DNA from 3 places in the Bradyrhizobium sp. B039 genome. Region 2 is predicted to be linked to each of the others. Evidence: riboswitches for the same ligand, from Rfam matches in the RefSeq annotation. Region 2 holds a riboswitch; each other region holds the start of a gene.

Region 1 (10,560 bases), 310 kb from region 2:
CCGAGCGCATCACCTCGCGGTAGACCGACGTCACCTGCTCGCGTTCGCGCAAATAGGCGACGACGTCGGCACGGTTCTTTTCGGCGACGCGGAACGCGATGCCGCGACAGGCGCCGCCGCGATCGAGCCCGAGCACCAGGCCCGGCTTCTCCGGCGTGCCGCGATGCACGAAGGAATAGACGCAGAGCGCACGATGCTCGCCGACCAGCCGCGCCGGGACGCGCTCCTCGAATTCGAAGCCCGGCCGCCACATCAGCGAGCCGTAGCCGAACACCCAGAGGTCGCCGTTGGCTGTCGTGACGGAGGGGAGGGTGATTTCCGACATGGCGGGCACGGCTACCAGAACCGCGCCCCCAAGCGAAGCGAATTCTCCGCCTTTCGGAGCAAGCCAACCTCGCTTACATTTGACAAAATCTGAGGCCAAAGGGTCGCCGCATGTCCAATCTGACCGTTGCCGCAGGCCGCCGCCCCCGTTGGGGCCTTTTCATCGCACCCATTCTCCTCCTGATCCTCGCCGTCGCGTGGAGCTGCTTCTGGTTCTACGCCGCTTCGCAGGCCGAAATCGCCGCAGACGCCTGGCGCGCGCAGGAGGCCAAGTCCGGCCGCATCTATGATTGCGCCAAGCGCTCGATCGCGGGCTTCCCGTTCCGCTTCGAGGTCCAGTGCTCCGGCGCCAGCGTCGCCCTGGTCTCGCAGAACGCGAGCAAGACGCCGTTCACGGCGAGGCTCGACAACATCCTGGTCGTCGCCCAGGTCTACGATCCCAAGCGCGTCATCGCCGAATTCTCGGCGCCGGCGACCCTCACCGACGGCGTTACGCAAAACACCTTCGTGGTGAACTGGAGCAAGGGCCGCAGCAGCGTGGTCGGCCTGCCGGCGGTGCCGGACCGCGCCTCCATCGTGTTCGACGATCCCGTCATCAACCGGCTCGACGGCAGCGTGCAGGTGCCGCTCGCGCGCGCCAAGCAGGTCGAGCTGCACGGGCGCCTCGCGGACGGATCGCCGTCCGATCATCCCGTGATCGAGACCGTGCTCCACGTCGCGCAGGGCAGCATCCAGGGTGTTCACCCCTTGCTCGCCGAGCCGTTCGAGGCGGACACGCGCGCCAAGGTCACCGGGCTCTCCGACCTCACCCCAAAGCCATGGCCGCAACGCTTCCGCGAGATCCAGGCCGTCGGCGGCCATATCGAGATCGTGCAGTCGCGGATCCAGCAGGGCGAGATGATCGCGGTCGCGGCCGGCACGCTCGGGCTCTCGGCGAATGGCCGACTCGACGGCGAATTGCAGATGACGGTGACGGGCCTCGAGCGCGTGATCCCGGCGCTGGGTATCGAGAAAATGCTGGAAGAGGGTGTGCCGCAGGCAACCCTCGACCGCGTCGCGCCCGGCGTGAAGTCGCAGGATCTCAACAATCTGTTCGGCGCGCTCGATCGCGCCGTTCCCGGCCTCGGCAAGGTCATCAAGCAGAACGCCAATGCCGGCGTCGCCGCCGGCATCAATTCGATCGGCACCGAGAGCACGCTGGAAGGCAAGAAGGCCCGCAGCTTCCCGCTGAAGTTCGTCGACGGCGCCGTGCTGCTCGGCCCGGTCAAGGTCGGCCAGATTCCGCCGCTGTATTGAAACCTCTCTCGTCATTCCGGGGCGATGCGTAGCATCGAACCCGGAATCTATTTCGCCGCGTGCGCTGTGGCCCAATGGATTCCGGGCTCGCCCTTCGGGCGCCCCGGAATGACAGGAGCTACGGCTTCTTCAGCGCCGCATGCGGCCGGCCGAAGTCCGGCGCCGCCGAATCCTGGCCGATCTCGACGATGCCGCGACGGATGGCGCGGGTGCGGGTGAAGTGGTCGAACAGCGCTTCGCCGTCGCCGCGCCGGATCGCGCGGGTGAGTTTTGCCAGATCCTCGGTGAAGGTGCCGAGCATCTCCAGCACGGCTTCCTTGTTGGCGAGGAAGACGTCGCGCCACATCGTCGGGTCGGACGCCGCGATGCGGGTGAAGTCGCGGAAGCCGCCGGCGGAGAACTTGATCACTTCCGATTCCGTCACCTGCGCCAGCTCGTCGGCGGTGCCGACGATGGTGTAGGCGATCAGATGCGGCAGATGGCTGGTGATCGCGAGCACGAGATCATGATGATCCGGCGTCATCACCTCGACCTTGGCACCCATCGCAGCCCAGAAGGCGCGCAAGCGATCGGTGGCCGACGCGTCGACGCCTTCCGGCGGGGTGAGGATGCACCAGCGGTTGATGAAGAGCTCGGCAAAGCCGGAATCCGGCCCCGAGTGCTCGGTGCCCGCCACGGGGTGCGCCGGCACGAAATGAACGGTCTTCGGCAGATGCGGCGCCATGTCCCTGACGATCGCGCCCTTCACAGAGCCGACGTCGGAGACGATCGCGCCGGGCTTCAGATGCGCGGCGATCTCCTGCGCCACCGGTCCGCAGGCGCCGACGGGAATGCAGAGGATGACGAGATCGGCATCCTTCACCGCTTCCGCATTGGTCGCCACGACCTGATCGACGATGCCGAGCTCGAGCACGCGCGCGCGCGTCTTCTCCGAGCGCGCGGTGGTGACGATCTCGCCGGCCAGGCCCTGGAGCTTCGCAGCGCGCGCGATCGAGCCGCCGATCAGGCCGAAGCCGATCAGGGCGATGCGCTGGAAGTGCGGCTGTACGCTCATTTGCCGGCCATGAAGTCGCGCAAACCGTCGACGACGAGGCGGTTGGCCTCCTCGGTGCCGATGGTCATGCGCAGGGAATGCGGCAGGCCGTAATTCTTCAATGCCCGCAGCACGAGGCCTCGCTTCGTGAGGAAGGCGTCGGCGTCGTCCGAGGTCCTGCCCCTGTCGGTCGGGAAGTGGATCAGCACGAAATTGGCGACGCTCGGCGTTACCTTCAGGCCGAGCTTGCCGATCTCTTCGGTCAGCCAGTTGCGCCAGGTCTCGGTGAACTGCTTCGACATCGCCTGATGCGCGGCGTCCTCGATCGCGGCGACCGCGGCGTACATTGCCGGCGTCGACACGTTGAACGGACCGCGGATGCGGTTGACCGCGTCGATGATGTGCTCGGGGCCGAACATCCAGCCGATGCGCAGCGCGGCGAGGCCGTGGATCTTGGAGAAGGTGTGCGTCACCACGGTGTTCTCCGTGGTGGCGACGAGCTCGATGCCCATCTCGTAATCGTTGCGCGAGACGTAGTCGCAATAGGCGGCGTCCAGCACCAGCAGCACGTGCGAGGGCAGGCCGGCGCGCAGGCGCTTGACCTCGTCGAACGGAATATAGGTGCCGGTCGGGTTGTTCGGATTGGCGAGCCACACCAGCTTCGTCTTCGGCGTCACAGCCTTGAGGATGGCGTCGACGTCGCAGGTGAGGTTCTTCTCCTGTGCGATGACGTTCCTGGCGCCGACCGCCATGGTGGCGATCGGGTAGACCAGGAAGCCGTGCGTGGTCGAGATCGCCTCGTCGCCCTGGCCGAGATAGGTGTGGGCGAGCAGGTTGAGGATCTCGTCCGAGCCGGCGCCGCAGATGATGCGGTTGGGGTCGAGGCCGAAGGTGCGGCCGATGGCTTCGCGCAGCACCCGCGAGGTGCCTTCCGGATAGTCTTCCAGATGATCTGCCACCTTCTTGAAGGCCTCGATCGCCCTGGGCGAGGGGCCGAACGGCGTCTCGTTGGCCGAGAGCTTGAACACCTTGCGGCCCGGCTCCGGCACCGGGCTCTTGCCGGGCGTGTAGGGCGCAATATCGAGAATGCCGGGGTTCGGCACGGGGCGGGACATCTTCAACTCCGGAATGGCAGGCGGCTCGTAACTTACGATTTCGACCCGGTCGGGGGCACCGTATAGCGCGTCGCGTGGCTGCCGACGAGGGCCGTGGAGCGCACCGAGGCCCCCGCCTCGATCAGGGCAGCCTTGATCTTGTCGATGCTGCTCGCGCTCGTGACCGAGACCAGCAGCGCGGCGCCATCGAAGGCGGTATCGGGCACCGCCACGATGTCGGCGAGCGGCGACAGCGCCCGCGCGATCTCGGCATTCCACCCCGAGACGCGCACGCTGAAAGTCTCCACCTCCGTCACCAGGGCACTGTCGGCGACGCGCGAGATCGCGAACACGGGCAGCGCGGCCGGATGGTCGGCACGCTCGACGAAGGGCAGCCGCGCGATGATCTTCGGTGCGCCTTCTGCTTCCAGCTCCAGCCACCACGGGGTGCGGCTGGAAGTCGCCGAGACCAGCGCCAGATCGCCCTTGGATTTCGCGACCGCCTCGACCGCGGCCTGCGCGCTGAAATGCGCGACGTAAGGCACGGTGAAGCCGAAATGGAATCGCACGGAATCGCGCATCGCGGGCTCGCTCACCGAGATGTCGGCATGCACCGCGAACGGCGCCTGCACGTAAGTGAACGTCGCGATGATGACGCGCCAGATGCTCTCGACCGTGTCGAGCGGCAGGATGCCGCGATGGCGCTCCACGATCCGCCGCATCATGTCGGCCTCGCGCGCAGGCCGGAACGCCGAGCCCACCTCCTGGGTCTGCTTCACCTGGATCAGGCGGTCGATGATGTCGCCGCGCTGCATCAGGAGGCGATGCATGCCCTCGTCGATCGCGTCGATCTCCTTGCGCAATTCCTGCAACGATGGTGGCGCGGGCGGACGTTGGGACATATCTGGCAAGTGCTGTTGAGAGGCGTTCCAATGCGGGTCCATCAGGTCGGACCCGCCGCGGTCGATGTCTTGATTAGGCAGTCGGAGCGGCGAAAGCAAAGAGAAATGCAAAGGGAAATCGGGCCTTTTCGGCTGACGCGACGGGGACGAATTTGGTCAATCAGGACCGTATCTTGACGAAAACCGTCCAAGCCGTTAAGTTTTGCCTGTTCCGTGGTCATTTGAGCCGGCCGGCTTGCAGCCACGTTAAAAAACTCGCTAAACAGGCCGGGGACGCTTCCGATCCCGGCCGAACCTATCGTTCAGGCCGGGTTTTTTATGGCCTGATGCAAGTAGCGGTCTGAAGTCCGATCGCAAACGAGGTCGATGGTCAGATGGTTGGCGTCACGTCGATATCCAATCCCGCGATCAGTGCCGATGAGCGGTCGCATGAGGTGGATCATCCGAGCTCGCTCGTCGCGCATTTCGGCGCTGATCAGCCGTTGCCGCTCGACTGCGGCATAGATCTCACCCCGTTCCAGATCGCCTACCAGACCTATGGAGAGCTCAACGCCGATCGCTCCAACGCGATCCTGATCTGCCATGCGCTGACCGGCGACCAGCATGTCGCCAATGTGCACCCCGTCACCGGCAAGCCCGGCTGGTGGGAAACCCTCGTCGGTGCGGGCCGTCCGCTCGATCCGAGCCAATACTTCATCATCTGCGCCAATGTGATCGGTGGCTGCATGGGCTCGACCGGGCCGGCCTCGATCAATCCCGCGACCGGCAAAGTGTGGGGCCTGGATTTCCCGGTCATCACCATCCCTGACATGGTTCGCGCGCAGGCGATGCTGATCGACCGGCTCGGCATCGACACGCTGTTCGCGGTGGTCGGCGGCTCGATGGGCGGCATGCAGGTGCTGCAATGGACGGCGGCCTACCCCGAGCGCGTGTATTCCGCGCTGGCAATTGCCTGCTCGACGCGGCACTCGGCGCAGAACATCGCCTTTCACGAGCTCGGTCGCCAGGCTGTGATGGCCGATCCCGACTGGCACAATGGCGGCTACGCCGATCGCGGCATCCATCCGCATCGCGGCCTTGCGGTCGCACGGATGGCGGCGCACATCACCTATCTCTCCGACGCGGCGCTGCATCGCAAGTTCGGCCGGCGCATGCAGGACCGCGACCTGCCGACCTTCTCGTTCGACGCCGACTTCCAGGTCGAGTCCTATCTGCGCTACCAGGGCTCGTCCTTTGTCGAGCGCTTCGACGCCAACTCCTATCTCTATCTGACGCGCGCGATGGACTATTTCGACATCGCCGGCGACCATGGCGGCGTGCTGGCGAAGGCGTTCGCGGGCATCAAGACGCGCTTCTGCGTGGTCTCCTTCACCAGCGACTGGCTGTTCCCGACCTCGGAATCGCGCGCGTTGGTGCATGCGCTGAATGCGTCGAGCGCGCGGGTATCGTTCGCCGAGATCGAGACCGATCGCGGCCATGACGCCTTCCTGCTCGACGTGCCCGAATTCTTCGACATCGCCCGCGCCTTCCTGGAATCGGCCGGCAAGGCGCGCGGACTCAACGGCAGGGGTGGCTAGGATGTCAGTGCAGGAAGTGCTGCCGCTGGGCGGCCTTAGCGCGGAACAGTCCGGTCATTTTCGCGCCGACCATCTGCTCGTCGCCGAGATGGTCAAGCCGGGCTCCAAGGTGCTCGATGTCGGCTGCGGCGACGGTGATCTGCTCCAGCTTCTGGAGACCCGCGGCATCGACGGCCGCGGCATCGAATTGTCGCGCGAGGGCGTCAACCGCTGTGTCGCCAAGGGCCTCGCGGTGGTGCAGGGCGACGCCGATACCGACCTCGTGAACTATCCCGATGATGCCTTCGACTACGTGATCCTGTCGCAGACGCTCCAGGCGACGCGGCAGCCGCGTGTGGTGCTGGAAAATCTCCTGCGCATCGGCCGCCGCGCCATCGTCTCGTTCCCGAACTTCGGCTTCTGGAAGATGCGGCTCCAACTCCTGATCGGCGGCCACATGCCGCGCACCGAGAACCTGCCGGCGACCTGGTACGACACCGCCAACATCCACTTCTGCACCATCAAGGATTTCGTCGAGCTCTGCGACGAGATCAACGTCAAGATGGAACGCTCGGTGGCGCTCGATCTCTATGGCCGCCCGGTGCCGCTGAACCTGCCCTGGTGGGTGTGGAATATGTTCGGCGAGCAGGGCGTGTTTCTGCTCACGCGCGGGCAGGGGAAGTGACGCCGTAGGCGTCATTCCGGGTTCGCTCTTCGAGCGCCCCGGAATGACAGGGTAAACTATTGCGCCGCCACCGACCTCGGATCGCGCGCCGGCCAGCGACCTGCTTCCACCAGCGTGACGAACCGCTCCACGGTCTCGTTGAACAGCGCGGGCTCCTCGAGGTTGAGCACGTGCCCCGACTTCGGAAACATCGCGAGGCCCGCGGCCGGAAGATGCTTCTTCAGGAACAGGCTCGGCCCGACGCAAGGGTCATCCTCGTCGCCACAGATGATCAGCGCCGGCGTCGCGACGCCCCTGATCGCGTCCGTCATGGTGTAGATCGAGGGACGGCCGCCCTGGAAGCCGCGCATCGTGCGCGCCGATCCCCTGGCATCGTGCCGCGCCAGCGCGGCGTAGAAATCGGCGTGGCCGCGTGGGTCCTTGACCAGGAAGGGAATCCGGCTCGGCGCCTCGCGCGTGACTTTTGCCACCTCCGTGGAGCCGAGCGTCTCGAATTGCTCGGCATTGGCGCGGCATTGCCTGCGCCAGGCGTCGAGATTCTCGATCTCCGAACCGGAGCCGACGCCGGCGAGCGTCATCGACAGCGCCCGCTGCGGCGCGTTCAGTCCGATCTGGAGCGACGAATAGGCGCCCATCGAGAGCCCGACGAGATGCGCGCGGTCGATCCTGAGATGATCGAGCACCGCGAGCGCGTCGGTGTAGAAATGCGTGTAGGTGTAGACCTCGCCCTCAGGCACGTCCGACGGCGTGTAGCCGCGCGCCGAATAGGTGATGCAGCGGTGGCCGCGCGAGAAGTAGCGCATCTGCGGCTCCCAATTGGTGTAGTCGGCCGCGAACTCGTGCAGGAAGATGATCGGCGTTCCCTGGCCCGCTTCCTCGAAATAGATGCGGACGTCGTCCCTGGTCGTGGCGTGGGGCATTAACCGTTTCCCTCTCTTCTAGCCGCAGATGGAGGATCGCAGTTAATGCTGTTGTCCGCAATGCGGCAGCGTCAGGCCGGCACCGACACAAAATCAACCCAGCTATTCACCGGCACGGTGTCTTTTTCTCGCCACATGGGGCGGCTTAACGGCCCGAGGGATGTCGGCCACGCACGGGCCGGCTGGGAAGTGGGGGTGTCAACGAAGGATGACTAATGTTCGAGTTGTTTGCGTCTCGCCTGTCGCGTTGTGTTGTCGCGCTGGCGCTGTTCTTCGCGGCGGTCGCCGCGTTCTCGTCTCCGGCCTCGGCACGGCCGCATCGTCATAGCGCAGAGCGGCACGCTTACGCGCATCACGCCAGCAGATATCATCATTACCGGCACCAGGCCCGCAGTTCGCGCTTCGAGCGCAGCGCGGCGCAGTTGCAGGCCGGCGGCTTCATGGACACGCAGGCCAGCTACGATCCGAACGCCAATAGCGGCGGCATGGGTGACACGCGCTATCTGGGCGGCGGTGAAATGGGCATCGGTGGAAACGTGAGCCGCGCCGGCAAAGTGAGCCGCGCCCGTAACATGAGCCACGCTGTCAACAAGAGCAGCGCTGGCGACAATGGCAACGCCGGCAACATGGGTATGAGCAGCGGCTTCGGCGGCGGATCGGGCCTCGTGTCCGAGGCGCGCCGTTATCTCGGCGGCAACCCGACCGGGCGTGGCAGCCTGTGGTGCGCGCGCTTCATGAACATGGTGCTTGAGAAGACCGGCCACCGGGGCACCGGCTCGGACATGGCGAATTCATTCGCGCGTTACGGCACGCGTGTCTCCGGCCCGCAGGTCGGTGCCATCGCGGTGATGTCGCGCGGCGGCCGGGGCGGCCACGTTGGCATCATCACCGGCGTCGACGCGCAGGGAAATCCGATCATGATCTCCGGCAACAACGGCAACCGCGTCCGCGAGGCGCCGGTCTCGCGCGGCCGCATCTATGCGTATGTGATGCCGAACTGAGGTGAGGGAGCGTAGGGTGGGCAAAGGCGCGTTAGCGCCGTGCCCACCATCTCGCCCCGCAGAGATAAAGTTGGTGGGCACGCTTCGCTTTGCCCACCCTACGAAGCTCACACCAGCTTCGGCTCTTCCACCGCGACCGCATCCCCCACGCCGATCTCGCCGCCGGCGATGACCTCGGCATAGATGCCGCAGTCCATATGTCCGAGATGCCGCGAGAGCGTCGGCGGAATCTCGAGATCGCGCTTTGCCGTCTCCGGATCGACATTGGTGGCCGGGCAGCGGACGATGCGCTTGACCACCTTCAGCCGGGCCTGACCGATCGCGAGCGTCTGGCCGACGAGGTCGAGCTCGGACCAGGCCGGCCAGCCCTTCATGTAGAGATTGGCGCGGAAGCGCAGGGGATGCACGGCGGTGCCGCCGAGCATGGTCTCGATCGCGCGGACGCTGTCCAGATTGATGATGGAGACGACCTTGCGGGCGACGTCGGAAAAGCTGTGGTCGCGGCCCGACAGGACTTTCGGTGGGCCCTTCAACTCCGGCTGGAAGTTCTCGGTGAAATAGCGCTCGATGGCGGCGCGCCCGGCGGCGGTCTCCAGATCGCCGCTGGCGACGATCTGGCCGTCCTTGCGGATGGTCAGGCGGTTGGTCGCGTCCTCGAACCGGCTGTCGAGCGAAGCCAGCCGCTCATTGCGCGCCAGCATCAGAAACTGGATTTTCGGCTTCCAGGCCGGCGCCTCGGGATCGAACCCGCTCGGGCCGTTCTCGATGGCGTAGCGGCGGTCGGCGGGCAGGGTCTGGCCGACCCGCAAGGCAACGCGGGGCAGGGGTTCCGGGGTGAGGCCCTTGATGGGATAGCGGTAGAGGCCGGTAATCTCGGCGGTCTGGCTGGCTGTCATGGCGCTACTTAGGGGATTCGGCCACGCCGCGCCAAGCGGGCCGATGCGCGCACGAAATTGTGAAGACGCCTCTTTCGCTCCCGCAGCCCGCTTCCCACATCTGCCTCAGGCCGGCGGCAGCGTCGGTAAATAACGACCGTTACCGGTTGAGAAACGTCAATGCGGTAATCGGAAACCCAATGAAGATGCCGTTTGGAGTGCCTTAGAGGGCTCCATGGGCAGGCCGAGGGAAAGAAAAGATGAACATCGAGAAGTATACCGAACGCTCCAGGGGCTTCATCCAGTCCGCGCAGTCGCTTGCGGTGCGCGAGGGGCACCAGCAGTTTTCGACCCTGCACGTTCTGAAAGTGCTGCTGGACGACAATGAGGGGCTCGCTGCCGGTCTGATCGACCGTGCCGGCGGCAACTCCCGCGCAATTTTGAAGGCGACCGAGGACGCCCTGAACAAGGTGCCGAAGGTCTCCGGCGGCGGCGCCGGGCAGATCTATCTGGCGCCCGAGCTCGCACGCACCTTCGATGCCGCCGAAAAGGCCGGCGAGAAGGCCGGCGACAGTTTTGTCACCGTCGAGCGGCTGCTGCTCGGCCTCACGCTGGAGAAGACCAGCGAGGCCGGCACGATCCTCAGCAAGGGTGGTGTCACCCCGCAAAACCTCAACGCGGCGATCGAGGCCCTGCGCAAGGGCCGCACGGCCGACTCGGCGACCGCCGAGAACGCCTATGACGCGCTGAAGAAATATGCCCGCGACCTGACCCAGGCCGCGCGCGACGGCAAGCTCGATCCGGTCATCGGCCGCGACGAGGAGATCCGCCGCACCATCCAGGTGCTCTCGCGCCGGACCAAGAACAATCCCGT
Region 2 (10,560 bases):
CATATTCCATCGCATAGTTGCGATAGGCTTTTTCAAGCCGCGGTTTCGGCCAGCTCGCGACCGGCAGCGCCGGCGCGGTCTTCGCATCGAACGGCGGCGCTTCCAGATGCCGCGCGAACACCAGGCGCTGGTCGAGTTCGAGCGGATGGTCGTATTGATGATAATAGCCTTCGAGCCCGTCCTGGCCGTCGACGCTCTGCTTGGTGCAGACGAAGCCGAGGCGAAGATCTCCGAGCGCAACCCCGTTATTGGCGTGCCAGCCGCGCAGCATCGCGCGTGAGACTTCGCCCGGCACGCCGCAGATCGCGGTGCCCTTCCAGATCCAGCGCGGCGGCGGATAGCGGATCCAGGCCTTGACGTCGCTCTCATACATGTATTCGACATGCACGCCGCCGATCCAGTTGGAGAGGTAGTGATATTGCGCAGCCGCGACCGCCGGCGGCAGATGGCTGAGCCCGAGCTTTTCCAGCCCCGGCAGGAAGCGCTCCTGCTGCTGACGGCGGAACACGCGGAAGACGAACTCCGCGGCATCCGCGGTGCCGCGCCGCGTGACGACGGTGAGGATAAGGCCGGTGAAATAGGCGTGATAGAGATCGGCGACCGCGCGCCAGCGCTTCCATTGGGCTTCCTGCGCGGAGTCAGCTGCGGCGGTCATGTTCGCTCCCGGCTTGTTGTTTTACGGGAGTGTGTCATCGCGGCTGGGGCGGCGCAACCAGCCACAGACTCGGTGTCATCGCCCGGCGAAGACCGGGCGATCCAGTATTCCAGAGACAGTTATGATTGAATCGAGACGCCGCGGCGTACTGGATGCCCCGGTCGAGCCGGGGCATGACAGTTGGAGATGTCGCTACACCCGAAAATGTTTCGAGAGCTTCAAGCCCTGCGCCTGGTAGTTCGAGCCGATGCGCTGGCCGTACATCGCGTCGGGGCGGGCGAGCATCTTCTCGTAGACGAGGCGGCCGACGATCTGGCCGTGCTCGAGGATGAACGGCACCTCGCGCGAGCGCACCTCCAGCACGGCGCGCGATCCCAACCCGCCGGCACCGGCATAGCCGAAGCCGGGATCGAAGAAGCCGGCATAGTGCACGCGGAATTCGCCGACCAGCGGATCAAACGGCACCATCTCGGCTGCAAAGTCGGGTGGCACCTGCACGGCCTCTTTCGAGGCGAGGATGTAGAACTCGCCGGGATCGAGGATCAGGCTGCCGTCGGGCCGGGCCGAGATCGGCTCCCAGAAGTCCTCGACGGAATAGCCGGAGCGGCGATCGACATCGACGACGCCGGTGTGGCGCTTGGCACGGTAGCCGACGAAGCCGCTCGCCTTCTCGCCGGAGAGATCGACGGAGACGGCGACGCCGCCGGCCAGATCGGCATCGTCGATGTCGACAAGGCGCTCGGACGCATGCAGCGCATCGAGCTCGTCGGCATTGAGGATGGCGTCACCGGTGCGGAAGCGCACCTGCGACAGGCGCGAGCCCTCGCGCACCAGCACCGGAAATGTCTTCGGGCTGATCTCGGCATAGAGCGGGCCGTGATAGCCGGCGCCGATCATGTCGAAGCGGCGGGTGCCGTCGGCGATCACGCGGGTGAAGACGTCGAGCCGGCCGGTGGAGCTCTTGGGGTTCGCAGCCGCGACGATCTCCGGCGGCAGCGCCAGGCTCTCGAGCAGCGGCACGATGTAGACGCAGTTGGTTTCCAGCACCGCGCCGTCGGCAAGGCTGAACTCGTGCAGCTTCAATTCGTCGATGCGCTCGGCCACCGTGGCGCCGGGACCAGGCAGGAAGCTGGCGCGGACGCGATAGGCGATGTCTCCGAGGCGGAGGTCGAGGCTCGCCGGCTGGATCTGGCTTTCGACGAAATCGTATGCGGGCAGGATGAGGCCCGCCTCCGCCATCGCCGCGATCATGCGGTCGGGCAGGATACCATTGGCGTCGGCGGCGATCGTGAAGCTCAACCGGGGGTCCTCGTCAGGGGTCAAACGCATCCGGACGTGCGGGAAATACTAGCCTTTTACGGCTATCCGATGGACGCCTTGACGGAAAGGCCATTGCGGAATATGAGCATCACTTATCCCGTGGTGATTTGAGCCGGCCGGCTTGCAGCCACGTTAAATAAGTCGCTAAACAGGCCGGGGACCTCTGTGATCCCGGCCCGTGGATATATCCAGGCCGGTTTTTTTGTGACCGTTTTCGACGAGACGGTCATGTCGGAGGTACCTATGTCGAAGTCGCCTGCCACTTACCGTCCCGAAACCCGCCTGGTCCATTCCGGCACCCTGCGCTCGCAATTCGGCGAGACGTCGGAGGCGCTGTTCCTGACCCAGGGCTACGTCTACAACAGCGCCGAGGAGTGCGAGGCGCGGTTCAAGGGCGAGGATCCCGGCTTCATCTATTCGCGTTATTCGAACCCGACCATCTCGATGTTCGAGCGCCGCATGATCGAGCTAGAAGGCGCCGAAGCGGCGCGTTCGGCGGCGACCGGCATGGCCGCGGTGACGACCGCGATCCTGGCGCCGCTGAAGACCGGCGACCACGTGGTCGCCTCCCGCGCGCTGTTCGGCTCGTGCCTCTACGTCATTCAGGATCTGTTGCCGCGCTACGGCATCGAAACCACGCTGGTCGACGGCCTCGATCTCGACCAGTGGCAGCGGGCCTTGCGGCCGAACACCAAGACGTTCTTCCTGGAGAGCCCGACCAACCCGACGCTCGACGTGCTCGACATCCCCGGCATCGCCGAGATCGCGCACAAGGGCGGCGCGCGGCTCGTCGTCGACAACGTGTTTGCGACGCCGATCTGGCAGAGCCCGCTCGCGCTAGGGGCCGACGTCGTGGTCTATTCCGCGACCAAGCACATCGACGGCCAGGGCCGCTGCCTCGGCGGCATCATCCTGTCGTCGGAAGCCTTCGTCGCCGAGCACCTCCACAATTTCATGCGCCAGACCGGGCCGTCGATCTCGCCGTTCAACGCCTGGGTCTTGCTCAAGGGCCTGGAGACGCTGGCCGTGCGCGTGCGCGCGCAGACCGACACCGCGGCACGCGTTGCGGAAGTGCTGGCCGGCCATCCGAAGATCTCGCGATTGATCTATCCCGGCCGCGCCGATCATCCGCAGGCAGCGCTCGTGAAGAAGCAGATGCGCGGCGGCTCGACGCTGGTCGGCTTCGAGGTCAAGGGCGGCAAGGCGGCCGCGTTCCGCGTGCTCAACGAGCTCAAGCTTGCGAAGATCTCGAACAATCTCGGCGACGCCAAGAGCCTCGTCACCCATCCGGCGACCACGACGCATCAGCGCCTGAAGCCGGAAGACCGCGCCGCGCTCGGCATCAGCGAGGGCTTCATCCGCTTCTCCGCGGGGCTGGAGCATGCGGACGATCTGATCGAGGATCTGACGGCGGCGCTGGAGAGGGCGTGAGGCGATCGAGCTCCGTAGGGTGGGCAAAGCGAAGCGTGCCCACCATTCACCACCGAGCTGGCGATAGATGGTGGGCACGGCGCGCGAAGAGCGCGCCTTTGCCCACCCTACGGCTACGCAGCCGAACTACATCGGCCGGTACGCCCGCACGTCCCCGGGCACGTTGACCCCGAGCTTGATCTGGCCGACGGAGCGGATGATGTCGTCGCCGAGGAGCTGGGCGAAGCAGGCATAGCCCCAATCGTTCATATGCAGGCCGTCGGCGATCACGAAGCTCTCGACCGGGATCGATTGATTCTCGTGCCAGTCGCGCATCACCTCGAAGCGCGGGAAGATGCCGACGTGACGGAGCTCAGCGACCTTGCCGAGCAGCTTCACCATCTTGCCGGCACTCTCCTTGCGCTGGTTGACGGCCGGCGAATATTGCGGATCGACGAGCACGATATCGGCGCCGCCGGCGGCCTGGATGCGGGCGATGCCGTCCTCGACCATCTTGGCGGTGTCGCCGGGATCGAGATTGCGCAGCACGGCGTTGGTGCCGACCTGCCAGATCACCATGTCCGGATGCACGTCGATCACCTCCTTCTGGAGGCGCTTCATCATCTCGGGCGCGTCCTCGCCGCCGACGCCGGCATTGATGACGGTGATGTCCGCGGTCGGATATTGCCGGCGCAGCTGCGCCGCAAGACGGTTCGGATAGTTGAAATCGGGCGAGCTTGCGCCGTAGCCGGCGGTCGACGACGAGCCGAACGCGACGATCACGACAGGCTTGCCGGCGACGAGCTTGCCCGCGACATGCGGCAGCGAGCCCATCGCCTTCGCGCCGCCCTTCGGCGGCAGGCAGGGGACGCGGTTGAAGACGTCACCGGCGGATTTCGCGACCTGCTTCACCTTGTCGATGGCGCGCGCGGTGATGCCGCGCTGTTCGGGAGATGTCGCGGCGACGGTGGTCTGGGAGGGCGATGCCGGAGCGGGATTAGCGGCCTGCGCGGGCGCGGGCGTTGCCTGCGCGGCCTGCGCCTGCGCGCGCGACTGCGAAACAGGAGTCAGCAACAGCAGCGCCGCCGCCACGGGTGCTGCCAGCCATGCCGTCAGGCAAAAAGGGCGGATAGAACTCATTAACACTAGACCTCAATTTTGCTGCTGGGCCGGCCCCAGATGGGCTGCGTCGATCACGAACTGTGCCAACGCCCGGCCAAGGCAATCGTGGACCTGTTTCGCGAGCTCAGGCCCGCGGGACGGGCTGAACAGGTCGAACTGACCCTGATCATTCCACTGCCGCATGATCGCGAAACGGTCGAACAGCGGGATGTCGTGCTCCTGTGCCACCACCCGCATATTGTCGAGATAGGGCGGCACCGAGATCATGGTTTCGGTACGCGGGCTGTACTGCAAGTTCATCAACACGACGTCAGCCCCTGCATTTTGCAATGCGGAAACCCCTCCGGTCACCGCACCGCGAAAATCGTCGGGATCGATTGCTCGGATAGCATCCACGGTCCCGGTCTGCCAGATGACCAAAGTAGGCCTTTTTGCTTCCATCAGCTTAACGAAGCTGGCGGCCGCCTCCTCTGCCGTCTTCTTGCTCTGTATTTCTACGGAGACGTGCACAACTTCCGATGGCGACAGCTTGTCCTTCAAAATGGCCTGCATGCGTGCCGGATAGGAAGCGTCCTCGGAGGCCGGAATCGTGGTCGAACGGCTGCCGATGACCAGGATTTCGAGCGGTTTGCCGGCCTTGATGGCGTCGGCGACCTTGGGAAGCTGGCTTTCGCTGGTGAGCAGATAGGACGGCAATTCGCAGGCTGCGGGCGCGGCCGGAGCGGGCGGCGCAGCATCCTCCGCGCGCGCCGACGGCGCGGCGAGGCCACCGCATAGCAGGATCAGGCTCAGGAGAACCTTCGCCTTCATCAGCCCCCTCCCGCCAGATCGGCGTTGCCGACGGCGTTCTTGGTTTTCGCACCGCTCTTGTCAGCTACGCGCTTGTACCACGAAATCACCCAGGCCACGCCCCACATGATCAGGATTCCGGAGAGACTAATCACCGCATGCATGACGGCGCCGCCGGAGACCTCGGCCAGGATGAAATGACCGGCGAAGGCCAGGAACACGCCGAGGCAGAAGATCTCCAGGGAATGCGAGCCGCACAGGATCAGCGGCCGCAGCCAGGGCGATTTCAGGCCCGGCCAGTCGCGCGGCAGGAAGCGCACGGTGAGCGCTGCCAGCGCCAGGAAATGCGTGAAGCGCAGCACGTCGAGGTCGGTCTTGTCGATCGGATACATCCACTGCTCGAGCCGCTTCGGCATCAGATGCGAGAGCTGCGGCACATACCAGGTCAGCGTCACGTAGAACGCCGCGACGATATAGGCGATCGCGATCCACATCGTCACCGGTGAAGCCAGAATACGCGACATGCGCCGCGCACCTCCAAGCGCACACCATGCACCGAAGACGAACAGCAATTGCCAGGCCAGCGGATTGAACGCCCAGAAGCCGTTCGGATAGGCGGAGAAGTAGAGGTCGTATTCCCAGGTGACCGCGTAGAGCACGACCGAGAGGCCGAGCGTGACATCGGGCTTCCACTTCATCGACCACAGGATCAAAGGCAGCGCCAGCATCAGCACGATGTAGAGCGGCAGCACGTCCATGTTGACGGGACGGAAGCGCAACAGCAGCGCCTGCACGATGGTGACGTCGGGCTGCTTGAGAAAGTCCATGATGCCCATCTCTTCAGTGTAGAGCGGGTTCTCGAAGCTGGTCGCGACGTAGGAGATCTCGGCGAGGAAGATCGTGAACAGGAAGACGTGGGCGACATAGATCTGCCAGACCCGGCGCATGATGCGCGCGGTGGCGATGACGACGCCGCTCTCCAGCATCGCGCGGCCGTAGACGAAGGCGGCGGTGTAGCCGGAGATGAAGATGAAGATCTCGGTGGCGTCGCTGAAGCCGTAATTGCGGATCGTGAACCAAGTCAAAAGACTCGACGGCAGATGGTCGATGAAGATCAGCCACAGCGCGAGGCCGCGGAACAGGTCGAGCCGGAGCTCGCGCTCGCCGATGGCGGGCAGAGAGATGGCCGGCGCGGCCGCACGCGGCTTTGCATCCGCAGGCTTGGCCCCCGCGATCGTCGATCCCGTCACTTGGTCCGCAATGGTCATCGGGGCCTGGAAACCCTCACACAAATCGCGACGTTATAGGGATTGTACCGGTCCGGCCGTCGTCTCGCAAAGCGGCCGGATCACATAAGGGTGTCTTTCTTTGGGGTGTCTTTCTCCGCGAATTCTGGCGGGACGATGTCGCGAAAGCCGCTTGCGGCGTTTGGTTCCCGGCCGGGTTTTCGTTATGATGGCAGCCATGTACCGCGCCGTGACCCGCCAGATCGAAGTGACCGTCGAGCCGAACTTTGTTCCGGAACAGTCGTCGGCCGACCGCTCCCGCTACTTCTGGTCCTACACCATCGTCATCACCAATTCGGGCGAGGAGACCGTGCAGCTCAAGACGCGGCACTGGATCATCACCGATGCCACCGGCCGCCAGCAGGAGGTGAAGGGCGAGGGCGTGGTCGGCGAGCAGCCGACCCTGGCCCCCGGCGAGCGCTTCGAATACACCTCCGGCGTGCCGCTTTCGACCGCCTCCGGCTTCATGACCGGCCGCTACCAGATGGTCAGCGAAAGCGGCGAACGCTTCGAGATCGACGTGCCGACGTTTTCGCTGGATAGCCCGGACAACAAGCGGGTGTTGAACTAGGGGCGGGGCCGTGGGGTGGGCAAAGCGAAGCGTGCCCACCATTTCGGTGGTGACGCGGAAAGATGGTGGGCACGCTTACGCTTTGCCCACCCTACGATGTCCGAGCACTTGGCAGGCTGTTTCCCCGTCGTCATTGCCAGCGCAGCGAAGCAATCCAGACTGCCACTGCGGAAAGACTCTGGATTGCTTCGCTGCGCTGGCAATGACGGACGATAGAGTTACGCGTCCTCCACGCCCGCCTCATCGGGCGTGAAATCGTACACCGACGAGCAGAACTCGCAGGTGACAACGACCTTGTCGTCCTTGACCATCGCGGCGCGATCGTCCGGCGAGAAGCTCTTCAGCATCGCGGCGACCGCATCGCGCGAGCAGGAGCATTGCGCCTTCAGGACCAGCGGCTTGAACACGCGCACGCCACGCTCGTGGAAGAGGCGGTAGAGCAGCCGCTCGCCGGACAGTTCCGGATCGATCAGCTCGACGTCCTCGACGGTCTCGACCAGCGAGCGCGCCTCGACCCAGGCGTCATCTTCGGCGACGGCGTGCACTTCGGCGCCCTCGGGCGCATCGCCGGGATGCAAGTCCGCCTGCCGCGCGCGCTCCGGCGCCTTCGGCAGAAACTGCATCAACATGCCGCCGGCGCGCCAGCGATGCCTGCCGCCGTCGTTCGAGCGCCACTCCTCGCCGACCGCAAGACGCACGCGCGTCGGGATCTGCTCGGAGCGCAGGAAATATTCGTGGGCGGCGTCTTCGAGGCTGCCGCCGTCGAGCGCGACCAGACCCTGGTAGCGGCTCATGTCGGGGCCCTGGTCGATGGTCATGGCGAGATGGCCGCGGCCGAGCAGCGCGCCGGAATCCTTCGCCGTGCCCAGGCGCGAGGCGTCAAAGCGGGCATAGGCGCGAAGCTGGTCCGGCGCCTTGTAGTCCACCACCAGGAACGACACCGGGCCGTCGGTCTGGGCCTGGAGGATGAAGCGGCCCTCGAATTTCAGCGCCGAGCCGAGCAGCGTCGTCAGCACGATGGCCTCGCCGAGCAGCTTGCCGACGGGCGCGGGATAATCGTGCTTGGTCAGGATGTCGTCGAGCGCCGGACCGAGCCGCACCAGCCGGCCGCGCACGTCGAGCGCGTCGACCTCGTAGGGCAGCGCGGCGTCGTCGATCGGAACCGCTGATGGTGCGCGAACCGGGCCTTCCGGCCTGGTTTTCATGTCAGGGGATTGGGAATCCATGGCCGTCTATCTGGGGTCGGTGGGTGGGAAATGGAAGGGGTTCCGGCTGCATCCGGCAATGCAGAATGGACGTATGCAAGGACGGCAACCTCCGCGTCGTCCTGGCGTTCGCCAGGACGACAGTTGCATGTGAGGCGGCCGCCAAGCCTACGCCAAACTTACTTCACCGCGTCAAAACACCAGGCCAGAATACCCTTCTGCGCGTGCAGGCGGTTTTCGGCCTCGTCGAACACGACCGATTGCGGACCGTCGATCACCTCGTCGGTGACCTCCTCGCCGCGATGGGCGGGCAGGCAGTGCATGAACAGCGCGTCGGGCTTGGCCAGCGACATCAGTTTGGCATTGACCTGGTAGGGCTTGAGCACGTTGTGGCGGTGCTCGCCCTCCTTGTCGCCCATCGACACCCATGTGTCGGTGACGACGCAATCGGCGCCGCGCACGGCGGCTTCCGGATCGGTGCCGAGCATGATCGGCGCGCCTGAAGCCTTGATCCAGTCGCGCATCGCCTTCTTCGGCGCAAGCTCCGGAGGCGTTGCGACATTGAGCTGAAACTTGAAGCGCTCCGCGGCATGCGCCCAGGACGCCAGCACGTTGTTGTCATCGCCGGTCCAGGCCACCGTCCGGCCCTCGATCGGGCCGCGGTGCTCCTGATAGGTCAGAAGGTCGGCCATCACCTGGCAGGGATGCGAGCGCCGCGTCAGGCCGTTGATGACGGGCACGGTCGCGTTGGCCGCAAGCTCGAGCAAGGCGTCGTGGTTGAGGATACGGATCATGATGGCGTCGACATAGCGCGACAGCACGCGCGCGGTGTCGGCGATGGTCTCGCCGCGGCCGAGTTGCATCTCGGCGCCGGTGAGCATGATGGGCTCGCCGCCGAGCTGGCGCATGGCGACGTCGAACGACACCCGCGTACGGGTCGACGGGCGCTCGAAGATCATCGCCAGCGTCTTGCCTTCGAGCGGCCTCACCGGCTGATGCGCCTTCTGCTTCGCCTTCATGGCGGAGGAGGCATCGAGCATGCTCTTGAGCTCCGACAGCGGGAGCTCGTTGATATCGAGGAAGTGCTTCGGCGACTTGCTCATCAGCTTGCCGCCCGCTTGGTCTGACTGGACGAGATCGCGGCGCAGGCGCGTTCGAGCCGCCCGACGCTGTCCTCAATCTCGGCTTCGGTGACGATCAAGGGCGGCAGGAAACGCACGACATTGTCGCCGGCGCCGACCGTGAGCAGCTTCTCGTTGCGCAGCGCCGCGACGAGATCGCCTGATGGCACCACGGCCTTGATGCCGATCAGGAGGCCCTCGCCGCGCACCTCGCTGACGACATCGCCATGACGGTCGATCACGGAGGCGAGCTTCTGCTTGAGCAGCAGCGACATCTTCTGCACGTGATCGAAGAAGCCGGGCTTCAGCATGACGTCGAGCACGGCATTCGCAGCCGAGATCGCGAGCGGATTGCCGCCGAAGGTCGATCCGTGCGAGCCGGGACCCATGCCGGCCGCCGCGTCCGCGGTGGCCAGGATCGCACCGATCGGGAAGCCGCCGCCGAGCGCCTTGGCCAGCGACATCACGTCAGGTGTGACGCCGGTACGCCGATGCGCGAACAGATCGCCGGTGCGGCCCATGCCGGTCTGCACCTCGTCGAAGGCGAGCAGCAGGCCCTTCTCGTCGCAAAGCTGGCGCAATGCCTTGAGGAACGCAGGCGTTGCGGAACGCACGCCGCCCTCGCCCTGAATCGGCTCGATCAGGATGCCGGCGGTCTGCGGACCGATTGCCTTCTTCACGGCCTCGATGTCGCCATGCGGGACCTGGTCGAAGCCATCCATCGGCGGACCAAAACCTTCGAGATATTTTGCAGATCCCGTCGCAGCCAGCGTCGCCAGCGTGCGGCCATGGAAGGCGCCTTCGAAGGTGATGATGCGGTAACGTTCCGGATGCCCCTTGGAGAAGTGATGATGGCGGACCAGCTTGATCACACCTTCCAGCGCCTCGGCGCCGGAATTGCAGAAGAACACGAAGTCCGCGAAGCTTTCATTGCACAGGCGCGCAGCGAGCTTCTCGCCGTCCGGACTCTGGAACAGGTTCGACATGTGCCAGAGTTTTGTGGCCTGCTCCTGCAGCGCCTTGACCAGCGCGGGATGGGCATGGCCGAGCGCGTTCACGGCGACGCCCGAGGTAAAATCGA
Region 3 (10,560 bases), 1.3 Mb from region 2:
AACGCGTGATTGGCCAATGCTGCAACGTAAGCGCCGGGATCGCGGCAGCGGCCGGCTTCTTCCACCACCACGCCAAAGCTGTAGCGCGGATGCAGGTCCGGCTCGCGCTGACGCATCTCGTCGGCATTGAGCTCCAGCCACTCGACCCCGACACGCTTGCGCAGGCGCCAGCCGAGATCGTGGTCAAAGTTGCCGCGCGACGGGAAGACATGCATCACGCCGTTGCGCTCGACCAATTCGGGGACACCGGCTTCTTCCGCGAGCTTACGGTGCAGCAGCGGCGCGTCCTTCAGGAGATCGCGGAGCTCGAAGGCGGTCTTTTCCACGCGCGCCTCGGTCCAGCCCGAGAGCAGGTACTTGATCAGCCAGGGCAGCGCCTTCGGCAAATACGACCAGCGGATCGCGAGCGGGCCGAGCGGGTCCATCAGATAGAACGGCACCTTCTTCCAGATGCCAGGTTCGGCCGGCGGAATCACCGAATGCGAGGAGAGCCAGCCGGCGTTGCCGTAGCTCGCCGCCTGTTCGCCACCGGGCTCGCCGGGATCGATCAGCGTGACGCGATGGCCCTCGCGCAGCGCCTCGATGGCGCTGATCACACCGACCGCGCCGGCTCCGATGATGGCGACGTGGCGGCCTTCGGACATCGCTTACGCCTTCACCGACGGCACAAAATCCTTGCCGACCGAGATCGCGCGCGGATCGATGATGCAGTGGAGGATCGACGGCTTGCCCGAAGCCAGCGCGCGCTCGAACGCCGGCGCGAACTCCTCGGTGCGCTCGACGCGCTCGCCGTGGCCGCCGAACGCCTTGGCGTACATCGCAAAGTCCGGGTTCTTGAGCTGAGTGCCGACGACGCGGCCGGGATAGTCGCGCTCCTGGTGCATGCGGATGGTGCCGTATTGCGAATTGTCGACGACGATGACGACGAGCGGCGCGTCGTACTGCACGGCGGTCGCAAACTCCTGCCCGTTCATCAGGAAGCAGCCGTCGCCGGCAAAGGCAACGACGGTGCGATCCGGATATTGGCGCTTTGCCAGCACCGCCGCCGGCACGCCGTACCCCATCGAGCCCGAGGTCGGGGCGAGCTGGGAGGCAAAACTGTGGAAGCGGTGATGGCGATGGATCCAGCCGGCATAATTGCCGGCGCCGTTGCAGACGATCGCGTCCTTCGGCAGCCGGTCGCGCAGCCAGGTCATGACCTGGCCGTACTGGAACGTGCCCGGCAGCTCGCGCGCCTTCTCGGTCCAGGCGAGGTAATCGGCATGCGCCTTGGCCGCCTCGCCCTTCCAGGCAACCGCCCCGGAGGGCTTCAGCGTCTCGACGGCCGCGGCGAACGCGGCGGGCGTCGCCTGGATCGCGAGCGCCGGCTGATAGACGCGGCCGAGCTCCTCGGAGCCCGGATGCACGTGGATCAGCTTCTGCTGCGGGGTCGGAATGTCGAGCAGCGTGTAGGACGAGGACGGCATCTCCGACATGCGGCCGCCGATGAGCAGAACGACATCGGCGCCGTCGATGCGCGCCTTCAGGCCCGGGCTCGGCCCGATGCCGAGATCGCCGGCATAATGCGAATGGTCGGCGTCGATCAGCGAGGCTCGGCGGAACGAGGTCGCCACCGGCAGGTCGAACCGCTCGGCAAAGCGCGCAATGCTCCTGGTCGCCTCATCGGTCCAGCGCGAGCCGCCGAGAATGACGAGCGGCGCCTTGGCGCTCGCGAGCATGGCGCTGACACGCTCAATGTCCGCGGGCGCGGGCCAGCTCACCGCCGGCTCGATGCGCATGGCATCGGCGACGGCGGCGGTCTCGGTCAGCATGTTCTCCGGCAGCGAGATCACCACGGGGCCCGGACGGCCCTGCATCGCGACGCGGAAGGCGCGCGCGACCAGTTCCGGAATGCGGTCGGGGCGATCGATCTCGACCGCCCATTTCGCCATGGTGCCGAACACGGCCTTGTAGTCGAGCTCCTGGAACGCCTCGCGCTCGCGCATGCCGGTATCGACTTGGCCGACGAACAGGATCATCGGCGTCGAATCCTGCATCGCGATGTGGACGCCGTGGCTGGCATTGGTCGCGCCGGGGCCGCGGGTGACGAAGCAGACGCCCGGACGCCCCGTGAGCTTGCCATAGGCCTCCGCCATCATCGCGGCGCCGCCTTCGGCGCGGCAGATCATGACGTCGATCGGGCTGTCATGCAGTGCGTCGAGCGCCGCCAGATAGCTCTCGCCCGGCACGCAGGTAACGCGCTCGACGCCTTGGGCAACGAGCTGATCGATCAGGATCTGGCCCCCGGTGCGGGTGTTACGAATGGTCATGACAGCTCCCTGCAGGCTTTGGCGACACGCTCGAGCGCCTCGCGGAAATTTCGTTCGCAGGTGGCGTAGGACAGGCCAACAGGAGGTGCAAGATCGAAAGGCTTCCCGCTCCCTGCGCAGGCGTCATGCCCGCCCCTGCTGTTTGCACTACCGCCCATTCGCGATGATGCGGCGGCAATGATCCAGCGCCGCGCCGATCAGGTTATCGCTCGCCTCCGGCGTGCGGAACGCCGAATGCGCCGAGAGCGTCACGTTCGGCAGTTTGGTCAGCGGATGGCCCGGGGGCAGCGGCTCGACGGTGAAGACGTCGAGGCCGGCATGGGCGATGTGGCCCGAACGCAGCGCATCGCACATCGCCTCCTCGTCGACCACGGCGCCGCGCGCGGTGTTGATCAGGATGCTGCCCGGGCGCATCATCCCGATGCGCTCGCGCGACAGGAAACCCTTGGTCTCGTCGTTGAGGAGCAGATGCAGCGAGACGACGTGGCTGTCCGCGAGGAGCTTCTCCAGCGGGACGAATTCGACGCCCGGATGCGTCTTCGGCGATCTGTTCCAGGCGATCACCTTCATGCCGCAGCCAAGCGCCATGCGCGCGGCTTCCGCCGCGATGCCGCCGAAGCCGATCAGGCCGAGCGTCTTGCCGGTGAGCTGCAGCGCATCGCGACGCAGCCAATTGCCCTCGCGCATGCCGCGATCCATCTCTCCGAAGCTCTTTGCAGAGGCCCACATCAGGGCGATCGCGCATTCGGCGACGGCGGTGTCGCCATAGCCCTTGATGGTGTGAACCGAGATGCCGCGCTGGCCCAGCTCCTCCGGATTCATGTAGCTGCGCGCGCCGGTGCCGAGGAAGACGACGTGCTTCAAGGCAGGACATTTCGCGGCAATCGCCGTCGGCACCGCGGTATGGTCGACGATCATGATCTCCACACCGTCAAGAAGGCGTGGCAGGTCGTCGGGAGTGATCGCGGGGTTGCGGTTGATGCCGACCGGAAGGCTGTCCCCGCGCAGCAGTTTCTCGGTCACCGCGGCAAGGGTGTCATTGGCATCGACGAAGAGAGCGCGCACGGGCCTGTCTTTCCTGTCCAGTTTAAAATACCGTATTGCATTTTAATCTGAATACAGAAATAGTCCAGACGCCGGGTTCGAATGTCCAGAAGCGACTGCCCAGGAGACTGCCATGAATCGCAGGGATGCACTCACCACTGTCGCCCTCGCCGGAGCCGCGATCGCCGCAACCGGTTCGGCCAAGGCCGACACCGCGCCGGGCTCGACGCTCGAACGGATCAAGAAGAGCGGCGTGCTGCGGATCGCCGTCATCGCCGGCCAGGATCCTTACTTCCACAAGGACCTCACCACCAATCAATGGTCGGGCGCCTGCATCGACATGGCGAACGACATCGCCGGCAAGCTCGGTGCCAAGGTCGAGACGCTGGAATCGACCTGGGGCAACCAGATCCTGGATCTCCAGGCCGAGAAGATCGACCTTGCCTTCGCCGTGAACCCGACACCGGAGCGCTCGCTGGTCATCGACTTTTCCACGCCCATCCTGGTGCACTCCTTCACCGTCATCACCAAGAAGGGTTTTGCCAAGCCGCAAACCTGGGCCGAGCTGAACAAGCCCGAGGTCAAGATCGCCGTCGACATCGGCTCGACCCACGAGACGATCGCGCGCCGCTATTGCCCGAAGGCGACGATCCTCGGCTTCAAGGAGCGCAACGAGGCGATCCTCGCCGTCGCAACCGGACGCGCGGACTGCAACATTTCGCTGGCGGTGCTTTCGGTCGCGACCTTGAAGAAGAACCCGACGCTCGGTGAGCTCGCGGTGCCACGTCCGCTGCTCACGCTGCCGACCAACATGGGCATCCGCGCCGAAAGCGACCGGCGCTACAAGGACTTCCTCAGCGCCTGGGCCGACTACAACCGCTCGCTGGGCCAGACCCGCGAATGGATGTTGAAGGGTTTCGAAGCCGTAGGTCTCGGCGCGGACGACATTCCCGGCGAAGTGCAGTTCTGAGCGCCAATCCGCGATGTATGTCTGGGGATTCGCGGTGCTCAAGCCGTACCGGAGCCCGCGTCGGCTTCATGAATGATGGCGTCATGGCCGGGATCGGTACGCCAGAGGAGATGATCCGCCAGCCGCGCAGCGAACGGCGGAAGTCCCTCCTCAGCCGGTTTCACGAAACGCATTAGACTGCCGGCCACGACCATCCCGAATCGGTGGGACGAACCATGAAACTCCGCGGCGGCTTCACGAATTACGGCGAGACGATCGGCATTCTGATGCTCGATACCCGCTTCCCGCGCCCGCGCGGCGACATCGGCAACGCGCTCTCCTACGACTTCCCGGTGCGCTACAAGATCGTGCGCGGCGCGCACGCCACAAGGATCATGGGCGACCAGCCCGATCCGACCCTGCTCGAGCCGTTCATCGCCGCGGCCCGCGAATTGGAAGCCGACGGCGTCAAAGCGATAACGACGAGTTGCGACTTCCTCGCGCCGTTCCAGAAGCAGCTCGCGGCTGCCGTGAACATCCCGGTCTTCACCTCGAGCCTGATCCAGGCGCCGCTGATCCACGCCATGCTCCCGCCCGGCAAGGTCATCGGCATCTTCACCGAACGCGGCCACCACATGAACGAAGGGCACTTCCGCGGCGTCGGCTGGTCGCCGGACGACATTCTCGTTCAAATCCAGGGCATGAAGCCCGATGCGCAGTTTCCCGCAACCTACATTCTCGGCCGCGAAGAGCTGGACACTGACGTGCTGCGCGCCGAGATGATCGAGATGACGGAAGCCTTCATGGCGTCCTGCAAAAATCCCGGCGCGATCCTGTTCGAGTGCACCAACATGTGCCCATTCTCGCGGGACGTCGCCGAGGTGTCGGGTCTGCCGGTGTTCGACATCAACACCCTGATCAACTTCTTCCATCGCGCGGCCCATCCCGTGCCGTTCCTGCGCTGAACCAGCCGGGACAGGCGGCGAGGCGCGCGATGAACGCGCAGGAGCCTAAAATAAGGCGGCGTTGACAGCCTGTCCGTAGATCATTGCAGCAACGAGTGAGAGCAGCAGGCCCGCTCCCGAGAATATGACGACGACTTTCAGAGTCTCGACATCGACATTGGTTCCCGTCGCGCGGGATATTGCTCTTGCCAGTGCAGCAATCATCGCCAGCTCCGAAGCGGGCCGCGCGGAAGCGAGGCCTCACTTCATCTAGCGTTACTCGGCGCATTCGCGTGTGAAGCAGATTACAGGTGATCCCGCTGCACCCAGCCCGTTGCAATCGCGCTCGCCCAGGTGAGCATTCCCCTGGCCCGCGCCAATGCTGCCATGGCCGTGGTGTCGTAGGCCACGTAGCGGAGCGTCGCGGACCAGCCTCTGTTGGCATGCTCCAGAATTGCGTAACACGCATGAGGGGTGCCGACCTCGACCACGTAGGGAACGGGCATCTTCCCGTCGTAACCGGGCAATCCAACGCTGCCGGGATTGACGACCAGCCGGCCATCCTTCAGACGCACCACGCGCGGAATGTGCGTGTGTGCGCACAGGATGATCTCGGCGTCGATCCCCTCGGCGCCGGCCTCAATAGAATCAATCCGGCTCGGACGCGGGCAGCCGTCGCCCGCGATGTGGTCGAGCCAGAACGCAGCATCATTCCCTGGCGATCCATGGCACAGGAACGCCCGCCCCCTATACATGAGCGTGGACGGCATGCTTGCCATCCACTCGAAATGCTTGCGTTCGAGCTCTCGGAAATCGCTGCGCGCCGATGTGCCGGCCTGCCACAGCTCCACGAGAATGCGGTCCTGATCGCCCTTGATGGACGGAAAGCCTCGCTCCATCAGCAGGTCAGCCGTTCGGGCCGCTTCGAGCGGACCGCTAACATGGTCGCCCAGGTTCACGACCTCGTTGATGCCGAGCGCAGCAATGTCCGCAAGGACGGCTTCGAGCGCCGGACGATTTCCGTGCACATCCGCGATGGCAGCAAATTTCACTTGGCCTCTCCATTCGAGATGGCCGACGATTCACCCAATGCGGGACGATGCAGGGATAGCGGGTCTCTTTAGCTGCATTTTTAGAAGCGCCCGCAAGCTGAGGATCAAATCGGCGCTGGACGAACGCTTACATGACCAAGGTGCTGCGATCAACCGATCTTCGCTCGCGCGGCCGGAGCCTGCGGCGCGCCGCGTTGGGCCGATAGCTCCGCCCACAGGCGGGAGCGCACGCCTTCATTGAGAGGCACAATGTGGAACGGCTGGCCGAAGATTGCGAGCGGCTCCTTGGCCGGCTCGAACCGCGGCCAGGCTTCCGCGATGTCGGGCGCGCCGGATGTGACGAAGCGCAGCACGCTTGCCTGAAACCGCGCGGCGACCTCGATATCCTCGGGCGTCATCGGCCCGCCCTTGCGCTTCAGGATCGGGCGGTCGATGAAATCCGGCGGGTGCGCCCAGAGGCAGGCATTGTCGGCACCGTGGGTCGGCCCCTGCGACAGGAACGGCTCCAGCGCCGGGCGATGGTCGAACCGGCTCAGCCACACCGCGCCGCCAGCCGCGGCATGAAGCCGCGCAAGATCTGCCATGGGGCGATGCCAGAACGCGTCGGACAGCAGCGCCTCGTACGGATCCTCGTCGACGCGCGCTGTGGCGCGGTAATACGCCAGCAGACGTTGCCAGCCGGCATCGCCGACTGCGGCGCGCACTTGTCGTTCGGTGGTGCGGATCATCGCGGCCGGCGGCGTGCTCTTCAGGAACATCACCATCTCGTCGCGGCAGGAGCCGAGCCAGAGCGGAATGTCGCGCAAGGTTCCTTCGGCGAAGACGTCCCGCGGCTCGCGCGGAATCACGATTCCGTCGAGCACCGGGCCGAACACGGTGCCTTGTTCGGTCTCGTCCGCAAGCCTGCGACTGACGCGCTCCACCGCCGCGAAGAGCTTTGGCAGTGGCAAAGAGGCAATCGCGGTTGGGTCGTGCGCTAATTCGAGCTCGGCAAGCACGCGGCGTGCAACGTCGTCGGCATGATCGGCGCTCATGATGTTCCGCCCGGGCGCGCTGAGCGCGAGGGCGCGAATGAACTTGCCTCTGGCCTGCGGCAGGGTTGCGAGCGCGATCACCATCGAGGCGCCGGCCGACTGGCCGGACAGCGTGATCGCGTCAGGATCGCCGCCGAAATCCGCGATATTGGCGCGCACCCAGCCGAGCGCGGCGAGCGAATCCGAGATCGCGAGGTTGTTGGCCTCGCCGAGCCCAAGGCGATGCAATTGCAGGAATCCGAGCGGGCCGAGCCGGTAGTTGATGGTGACGATCACCGCCGGACCGTGCGCGGCGAGGAATGCGCCGTCATAGTCGGCGCCGCCGCCGGTGACGAAGGCGCCGCCATGGATGAAGACCAGCACCGGCAGCGGCCGATCGGCCTCTGCCGGCGTCCAGATGTTCAGGCTGAGACAGGCAGCCTCGTCCGCATGATCGAGATGGCCCGGCTGCGGCGCGTAAGCACCGTAGCCCGTGCAGCGGAGCGGCTCCGTCCACGCTTTCGGCGGCATTGCCTTGGCAAAGCGCGGCGCGGTTGCGAACGGCACGCCCTTGAAGGCACGCATACCGGCCTGCGTGGTGCCGACGACGGGGCCACTCGTGGTCTGAACTGCGCTGGTCAGCATGCGTGCCTCGTCTTCACTCAAGCGCGCCGCTTGCCGAGATCGGCGATGTCGACGGTGTGGGTTTCGCGCGCCGTCGCCGCAGCGGCTGCCGAGATCACGCAGCAGCAGGCGACGAAGATCGCGACGGGGACCCAGCCGTTCGGCCCCTCCCCGACCAGGCTCGCGCTCACCAGCGGCGTGAAGCCGGCGACGAGAAAGCCGAGCTGCGTGCCGATCGCGGTGCCGGAATAGCGCACGCGCGCCTCGAACATCTCGGCGTAGAACGACGGCCAGATCGCGTTCGGCGCGGCGTAGACGATGCCGGACAGGATCATCGCGGCGGCGAAGATCGCGATCGTGTTGCCTGACGTCACCAGCATGAAGTACGGGAACAGCAGCACCGCGCAGCCGAGCACGCCGCCGATGAACACCGGCTTGCGGCCGATCTTGTCGGCGAGCAGGGCCCAGAGCGGCTGGGTGAGCAGCGCCGTGACGTTGCCGAGCACGCCGGCCCACAGCATGGTCGGGCGCGCGACGCCGAACTTGCTGGTGACATAGCCGAGCGCGAACACGGCGGTCATCGTGCTCACGGTCGCGATCAGCGCGCAGACGATGACGCGCAGCACGTCGGGCCAGTAGTCGCGCAGCAGGGCGACGACGGGGAAGCGCGCAACTTGCGCCTTGCCCTTGATGTCTTCGAACACGGGCGTTTCCGGCATGGTCCGCCGCACCACGTAGGCGACCAGCAGCACCAGAGCGGAAAGCAGGAACGGAACGCGCCAGCCCCAGCTCAGAAGCTGGTCCTCCGGCAGGCTCGATACCGGAATGAATACCAGCGTCGCCAGGATCGCACCGGCCTGGGTGCCGCTCAGGGTCCAGCTCGTGAAGAAGGCGCGGTTGGAGTTGGCCGAATGCTCCAGCGTCAGCGAGTTCGCCCCGCTCTGCTCGCCGGCGGCCGAGAGGCCCTGTAACAGGCGAAGCAGCGTCAGGATGACGGGCGCGGCATTGCCGATCGCCTTGGCATCCGGCAACAGGCCGATCGCAAGCGTCGAGCCACCCATCAGTACCAGTGTGAACAGCAGCACCGTCTTGCGACCAATGCGGTCGCCGAAATGGCCGAGGATGACGGCGCCGACGGGGCGCGCGATGTAGCCGATGCCGAAGCTGAGGAGCGCGAGCAGTGTCCCGGTCGAGGGATCGACATTGGCGAAGAACACTTTTGGAAAGATCAGCGCGGCCGCGGTGCCGTAGATGAAGAAGTCGTAGTATTCGAGCATGCTGCCGACGAAGCTGACCAGCGCGGCGCGCTTCGGCAGCTTGCCCGGTGTTGCCTCCGCTGCGGATGACGCGTGCAGCGATGCGGTTGACGTCAACGTCATTGCAAGTCCTCCCCATGTGTCCGGCGCGGCTCGCGTCAGGCGGTCCGCCGCGCGCGCGTTTTGTGGTTCTGGTTGCCGCAACCGTGGTTTGGAGGGATAATGTACGAACTAGTACGTTTATGCAATACGCGTTGGATCAAGGCACGGACGGGTGAAATTTGCCTTCACCTTCAAGGTGATCCGTGGAAACTGGCGGGAGAAACAGTGATGCTCGAGCGCATGCCGCCCCCATCGAAGCGCACCAACGACCCCGAGCGCACCAAGCGCGACATCCTCGAAGTGGCGATGGCCGAATTCGCCTCGGAGGGCTATTCCGGCGCCCGCGTCGATGCGATCGCGGCCCGCACGCGCACGTCGAAGCGGATGATCTACTATTATTTCGGCGGCAAGGAGCAGCTCTACCTCGCGGTGCTGGAGGAGGCCTATCGCAGCATCCGCGCGCTGGAGGATCAGCTCGACATCGAAAGCTGCGATGCGCGCGAGGGATTGCGCCGGCTGATCGAGGCGACCTTCGACCACGACGAGCGCAACCCGAACTTCATCCGCCTCGTCTCAATCGAGAACATCCATCACGGCAAGCACCTGAAGCAGAACCTGCAACTGCGCCAGCTCAACGCCAGCGTGATCGCGACGCTCGACGGCATCCTCGAGCGCGGCCGCACTGAGGGCGTCTTCCGCGACGACGTCGACGCCATCGACCTGCACCTGGCCATCAGTTCCTACTGCTTCTTCCGCGTCGCCAACCGCCACACCTTCGGCGCCCTGTTCGACCGCGACCTGAGCGAACCCAGGATGCTGGCGAGGAGTCGGACGCAGATCGTGGAGATGATTTTGGCGTGGCTGGGGGCGAAGGGGTAAAGCGGCGAGAATAGCGCCAAATATTCCGTGTCGTCCTGGCGAAGGCCAGGACCCATAACCACCGAACGCAGTTTGGCGAAAACTCGGGGTTACCAGCTCGTGCGGCAACATCTCCCTGGGATAATGGGTCCTGGCTTTCGCCAGGACGACGAACAAGAATCACCCGCTCCGCTTCCCCCGCGTGCTCGCCAGCAGCACCAGCATGAAGGAGGCCGCCGTCATCAACGTCGAGATCGCGGCAATGGTCGGGTCGATCTCGTCGCGGAGCGCGGTGAACATGCGCTTGGTCAGCGGCTGGTACTGCCCGCCGGAAATGAACAGCGCAACGATGGTCTCGTCCATCGCCGAGATGAAGGCGAAGATGCCGCCGGCCACCACGCTGGACTTG

What was found. A riboswitch is a leader RNA that binds a small molecule or an ion and turns the genes downstream of it on or off. The one in region 2 is predicted to bind S-adenosylmethionine.
Region 1: another riboswitch for S-adenosylmethionine. It lies ahead of AAFG50_RS38365 (homoserine O-acetyltransferase); the one in region 2 lies ahead of AAFG50_RS39930 (O-succinylhomoserine sulfhydrylase).
Region 3: another riboswitch for S-adenosylmethionine. It lies ahead of AAFG50_RS33765 (metallophosphoesterase family protein); the one in region 2 lies ahead of AAFG50_RS39930 (O-succinylhomoserine sulfhydrylase).

The regions. Positions count from the first base shown of each region.
Region 1 covers NZ_CP152416.1:8,142,997-8,153,556, reverse strand. Annotated here, with positions in the region: gene AAFG50_RS38390 (gamma-glutamylcyclotransferase) at 1-325, opposite strand, end outside; gene AAFG50_RS38385 (DUF2125 domain-containing protein) at 436-1,620, shown strand; gene AAFG50_RS38380 (prephenate/arogenate dehydrogenase family protein) at 1,739-2,674, opposite strand; gene AAFG50_RS38375 (histidinol-phosphate transaminase) at 2,671-3,768, opposite strand; gene AAFG50_RS38370 (chorismate mutase) at 3,801-4,649, opposite strand; SAM riboswitch at 4,853-4,932, shown strand; gene AAFG50_RS38365 (homoserine O-acetyltransferase) at 5,024-6,226, shown strand; gene metW (methionine biosynthesis protein MetW) at 6,228-6,890, shown strand; gene AAFG50_RS38355 (alpha/beta hydrolase) at 6,947-7,810, opposite strand; gene AAFG50_RS38350 (TIGR02594 family protein) at 8,026-8,811, shown strand; gene AAFG50_RS38345 (MOSC domain-containing protein) at 8,919-9,707, opposite strand; gene clpB (ATP-dependent chaperone ClpB) at 9,947-10,560, shown strand, end outside.
Region 2 covers NZ_CP152416.1:8,453,070-8,463,629, forward strand. Annotated here, with positions in the region: gene AAFG50_RS39920 (hypothetical protein) at 1-655, opposite strand, end outside; gene AAFG50_RS39925 (2'-deoxycytidine 5'-triphosphate deaminase) at 848-1,954, opposite strand; SAM riboswitch at 2,065-2,144, shown strand; gene AAFG50_RS39930 (O-succinylhomoserine sulfhydrylase) at 2,219-3,406, shown strand; gene AAFG50_RS39935 (SGNH/GDSL hydrolase family protein) at 3,533-4,525, opposite strand; gene AAFG50_RS39940 (lipolytic enzyme) at 4,538-5,317, opposite strand; gene AAFG50_RS39945 (OpgC domain-containing protein) at 5,317-6,564, opposite strand; gene apaG (Co2+/Mg2+ efflux protein ApaG) at 6,761-7,153, shown strand; gene AAFG50_RS39955 (Hsp33 family molecular chaperone) at 7,372-8,379, opposite strand; gene argF (ornithine carbamoyltransferase) at 8,538-9,461, opposite strand; gene AAFG50_RS39965 (aspartate aminotransferase family protein) at 9,461-10,560, opposite strand, start outside.
Region 3 covers NZ_CP152416.1:7,110,159-7,120,718, forward strand. Annotated here, with positions in the region: gene AAFG50_RS33735 (FAD-binding oxidoreductase) at 1-644, opposite strand, end outside; gene AAFG50_RS33740 (thiamine pyrophosphate-binding protein) at 648-2,309, opposite strand; gene AAFG50_RS33745 (NAD(P)-dependent oxidoreductase) at 2,457-3,374, opposite strand; gene AAFG50_RS33750 (transporter substrate-binding domain-containing protein) at 3,487-4,323, shown strand; gene AAFG50_RS33755 (aspartate/glutamate racemase family protein) at 4,539-5,267, shown strand; gene AAFG50_RS33760 (hypothetical protein) at 5,313-5,471, opposite strand; gene AAFG50_RS33765 (metallophosphoesterase family protein) at 5,552-6,298, opposite strand; SAM riboswitch at 6,346-6,424, opposite strand; gene AAFG50_RS33770 (carboxylesterase family protein) at 6,448-7,956, opposite strand; gene AAFG50_RS33775 (MFS transporter) at 7,974-9,314, opposite strand; gene AAFG50_RS33780 (TetR/AcrR family transcriptional regulator) at 9,522-10,172, shown strand; gene AAFG50_RS33785 (ABC transporter permease) at 10,332-10,560, opposite strand, start outside.